One region of the Streptomyces sp. NPDC088747 genome, then DNA from elsewhere that is predicted to be linked to it. Evidence: riboswitches for the same ligand, from Rfam matches in the RefSeq annotation. Region 1 holds a riboswitch; the other holds the start of a gene.
What was found. Region 1 has a riboswitch for S-adenosylmethionine ahead of ACIP79_RS14135 (aminotransferase class V-fold PLP-dependent enzyme). Riboswitches for the same ligand answer to the same signal wherever they lie in the genome.

Region 1 (2,182 bases):
GCGGGGACGCAACGCCCGCCCTCCGTACGGTAGTTCCACTTCGCGCCGTCCCGGACCAGCTCCCCGACCGCCCGCACGAACCGCTCGACGTGCTCGTCCGGGGTGCCCGCGCCGAAGCTGACCCGGATGGCGTTGAGGGACTTCTCGCCGGGCGCCGCCTCGGGGGCGCCGCACTCCCCCTGGGTCTCCGGGTCGCTGCCGAGGAGGGTGCGCACCAGCGGGTGGGCGCAGAACAGGCCGTCGCGCACCCCGATGCCGTACTCGGCGGAGAGCGCGGCCGCGAAGTGCGAGCTGTTCCAGCCCTCGACGACGAAGGAGATGACGCCGACCCGCGGGGCGTCGTCACCGAAGAGGGAGAGGACCCGGACCTGCGGGACCTCGGCGAGGCCCGCGCGGACCGTGTCGATCAGGTGCCGCTCACGGGCCACGAGCCTGTCGAAGCCCTCGTCGGTGAGGGCCTTGCAGGCCGACGCGATGGAGTAGACGCCGATCACGTTCGGCGAGCCGGCCTCGTGCCGGGCGGCGGTGTCGTGCCACTCCACGTCCACGCCGCCGTCCACCCGCCGGCTGACCTTGCGGCTCGCTCCCCCGCCGGCCAGGTACGGCTCGGCCGCGCGCAGCCAGTCGGAGCGGCCCGCGAGGACGCCGGAGCCGAAGGGTGCGTACAGCTTGTGCCCGGAGAAGGCCACCCAGTCGACGTCGAGGTCGCGCACCGACACCGGCTGGTGCGGGACGAGCTGCGCGGCGTCGAGAACGATGCGCGCGCCGTGCGCGTGGGCCGCGGCGGCCAGCTCACGCACCGGCCACAGCTCACCGGTGACGTTCGAGGCACCGGTCACGCAGACGAGGGCCGGCCCGCGGGGGTCGCGCTCGGTGAGGGCGCGCTCCAGGGTCGCGACGGCCTCGTCCGGCGTACGGGGGGCGTCGAGGTAGGTCACCCGCGCGTCCCGCCAGGGCAGCAGCGAGGCGTGGTGCTCGGTCTCGAAGACGAAGACCTGGCAGTCCGCCGGCAGGGCGGCGGCCAGCAGGTTGAGCGAGTCGGTGGTCGACCGGGTGAACACGACCTGGTCGTCGTCCCGGCAGTCCAGGAACCCGGCGACGGTCTCACGGGAGTTCTCGAAGAGGTCGGTGGAGAGCTGGGACAGGTACCCGGCGCCACGGTGCACGCTCCCGTAGTACGGGGCGTACGCGGCCACGTCGTCCCAGACGCGCTGGAGGGCCGGGGCGCTGGCGGCGTAGTCGAGGGCCGCGTAGGTGACCTCGCCACCGGTGACCAGCGGGACGGTGACATCCCCGCCCAGAACGGGCAGAGGGGAACAAACGGCCTGGTCGGCGGCAGCGGTGGAGACAGACATGGCGAGCTCCTGTGAGACGCGGGGGGACCGCGCGAGACCGGTCCGCGACAGGGGCGGGGCTCAACGCGGGAAAGGGCGAAAACGGGTACGCGGAATAGGGGCTCTACGCCCTATCGCATTCGCTTGCTCACAGAAGGCTCCCTCGAACACCAGGACCCCTGGGCCGTACACCACTCAGAAGAGGGCGAGGGGTCCGCGCTTGCCGCAGACCTCGCTGCCTACGGCCTGGTCTTCACCCGGGGCACCCCGCCACGGACGGAGGGTTGCCGGACAGTCGGCCGGGGCCTCATGACTGTCACTCATGACCTGCCGAAAAACCTACGCGACCTGATCGCGACCGCGCAACCCGTGTCCGGATCCCGGAACAGGGAGACGGCGAGGGACCGGACCTCATCGGCCCGGCCCTTCGAAATGCCTGCGCGCAGGCCGCCGCCGCATCCAGGAGGCGCTACGCGTTGGTGGCCGCCACCCACCGCTCCAGCGTCCGCTTGGCCGCCCCCGAGTCGATGGCCTCCGCCGCCTTCGCCATCCCGGCACGGATCTGCCCGGCGAGCGGCCCCTCGCCCGGCGTGAGGGCCACCAGGGCCGCCGCCGAGTTCAGCAGTACGGCGTCCCGCACGGGCCCGGTCTCGCCGTCCAGGAGCCGGCGCGCGACGTCGGCGTTGTACACGGAGTCCGCGCCCCGCAGTGCCTCGATCGGGACGAGGTCGATGCCGACGTCCCGGGGGTCGAAGGACTCCTCGGTGACCTTTCCGTCCCGTACGACCCACACCCGGGAGGTGGAGGTGATCGTCAGCTCGTCGAGCCCGTCGTCGCCGCGGAAGACC
Region 2 (2,182 bases), on a different contig from region 1:
TCCCGGACTCGTGGGCGAGTGCGGTGACCAGGGGCTGCCCCTGCGGCGGACGGGGGGTGATCGAGGGGCCCTTGACGCTGAAGTGCCTGCCCTCGAAGTCGATGTAGTGGAGTTTGTCGCGGTCGACGAAGCGGCCGGTGGCGACGTCGCGGATCTCCGCGTCGTCCTCCCAGCTGTCCCACAGCCGGCGCACCGCCTCGACGTAGTCGGCGGTCTCCTCGAAGAGGTCGACGAGCAACTCCCGTAGCGCCGGGGTCTCCAGGTCCTCGATGCGGAGCTTCGGGAACGAACGGCGTCCGAAGTGCGCGGCCTCATTCTGCCGCGCCGAGGCCTGGACGCGCAGGCCTGCCCGGCCGGTGCTCACGTAGTCGAGCGTGGCGATGGCCTTGGAGGTGTGGAAGGGCTCCGTGTGGGTGGTGACAACGGTCGGCACCAGGCCGATGTGGCTGGTCAACGGCGCGACGCGGGCGGCGATGAGGACGGCGTCGAGCCGGCCGCGCACCTGGTCGGTGCGTGCGTCCGGTTCGCTGAGGCGGGCGGACTGGGGGCCGAGTCCGTCCTCGATGGTCACGAAGTCGAGCAGACCGCGCTCGGCCTCGGTGATGAGGTCCGTCCAGTACCCGGCGGTGAACAGCTCGTCGGGGCGGGCCACCGGCTCGCGCCAGGCAGCGGGGTGCCAGCCGGCGCCGTCGAGGGCGACGGCCAGGTGGAGCGGGGCGGAGGAAGGGGAGGAGGACGAGGGCAACGAAGGTGACGAGGACACGAGAAGGGTGCCTTCCTGATCGACCGTACGAGATCGCCGGGCCTCGGTGCGGAGGGTGCGGCGGCTGGGTGACGGGTCAGGGACGACAGAGCGCGCCGGCCACGCGCTGGAGGTCGATGTGCGGCCGGGTGTGGAGATGCACGCGCCGACGCGGGGCGAGGACCATGACATGGAGGCGGAGTGCGTCCCACACGTCGGTCACCTCCACCCTTTCGGCTCGGCGGGCCAGGGGCCGCGCCGGCGTCGCGCTTGCGGAACCACGGGACGGGTGCCGCCTGGTCGTCACCTGGAGCACCCCGCCGCGGAGGAGGGTTGCCGGTCAGCAAGCCAGGGCTTGACGCTGACGCTCATAACCTGCTGTGGACGTTACGGGAGGCCACAGCGGTGCGCAATGCCCGGGGATCATGCCCGTTCTCACACTCGCCGCACACTTCGCCGCGTGCCCTCGACAACGACAACCACTGGGCCGCGCGATCTGTTCCGCGTCGCATATCAGGGCGCTGACACGCCTGTTCCACCTCTCAAGTGGCGGTTGCGACAGACCTGATGACCATCTGGTGAGACTGCGGCGAAGGCCTTCTTGACGGCCTCACGGAGCGCGCCGACACTGTCGGGGACGGTCACGATTGTCAGCGCCCTTCGGGCAGGTTCTCCCTGTCCGTGAGGTCATCGGCCCCGGCTCGCTGGCAGGCAACCCTTCCACCGCGACGGGGTGCCCCGGGTGACGACCGGGTTCCGCCGGTGCGGCGGGACAAGCGTGGTCTCGCGTCTCGCGAGCCCCGAGTGCGGAACCGGTGGGAATGACGAAGAGCGGTTTGACGAGGCGCCTGCACATCGATCTGTTGCGTGTCTCCAGCGCGTACTAGTCCGAGCGATCCGGACCGGTAAGCAGCGCAGTCACTCCGTTCCGCCGCGGTGCCCACAAGGTGGCCGTGGCCTCCTCGCCCCATGGAGAGTCATGTCCGAGACAATGTCGCACGCCTCAAACACCGGCACCTCCTGTACCCCGACCTCGTGCGTTCCCGGCTCGCTGGAGGCGATCCCCCACCCCCGGATCTCCGCCGCGCCGTCCGCCCGCCCGCACCGCTTCCGCAGCCGCATCGGAGTCGGCCTCGCCGGCGGCTTCTACCCGGCGCCGCACCGCTACGAGCTCTACCTGTCGGCGCGCTGTCCCCTCTCGCTGCGTGTCTCGATCACTCTGGGCCTGCTGGGCCTCAGGGACTCGGTCGCCACCACGCTGGTGGCGCTCCCCGCCGACACCCCCACCGCGTTCGCCGCACTGCGCGGGGCGTACGAGGCCACCTGGCACCACTACGACGGCCCGCTGACCGCGCCCGCCCTGTGCGACCGGTGGAGCGGACGCGTCGTCAGCAACCACACGCCGGACATCCTGCGCGACCTCGGCGACCTCCTCACCGA

Region 2: another riboswitch for S-adenosylmethionine. It lies ahead of ACIP79_RS26785 (putative leader peptide); the one in region 1 lies ahead of ACIP79_RS14135 (aminotransferase class V-fold PLP-dependent enzyme).

Annotation. Positions count from the first base shown of each region.
Region 1 covers NZ_JBIVKZ010000005.1:170,499-172,680, forward strand. The annotation lists gene ACIP79_RS14135 (aminotransferase class V-fold PLP-dependent enzyme) at 1-1,355, opposite strand, end outside; SAM riboswitch class IV at 1,546-1,662, opposite strand; gene trpD (anthranilate phosphoribosyltransferase) at 1,804-2,182, opposite strand, start outside.
Region 2 covers NZ_JBIVKZ010000012.1:166,126-168,307, forward strand. The annotation lists gene ACIP79_RS26780 (LLM class flavin-dependent oxidoreductase) at 1-763, opposite strand, end outside; gene ACIP79_RS26785 (putative leader peptide) at 840-929, opposite strand; SAM riboswitch class IV at 1,004-1,118, opposite strand; SAM riboswitch class IV at 1,382-1,527, shown strand; gene ACIP79_RS26790 (putative leader peptide) at 1,564-1,629, shown strand; gene ACIP79_RS26795 (glutathione S-transferase family protein) at 1,722-2,182, shown strand, end outside.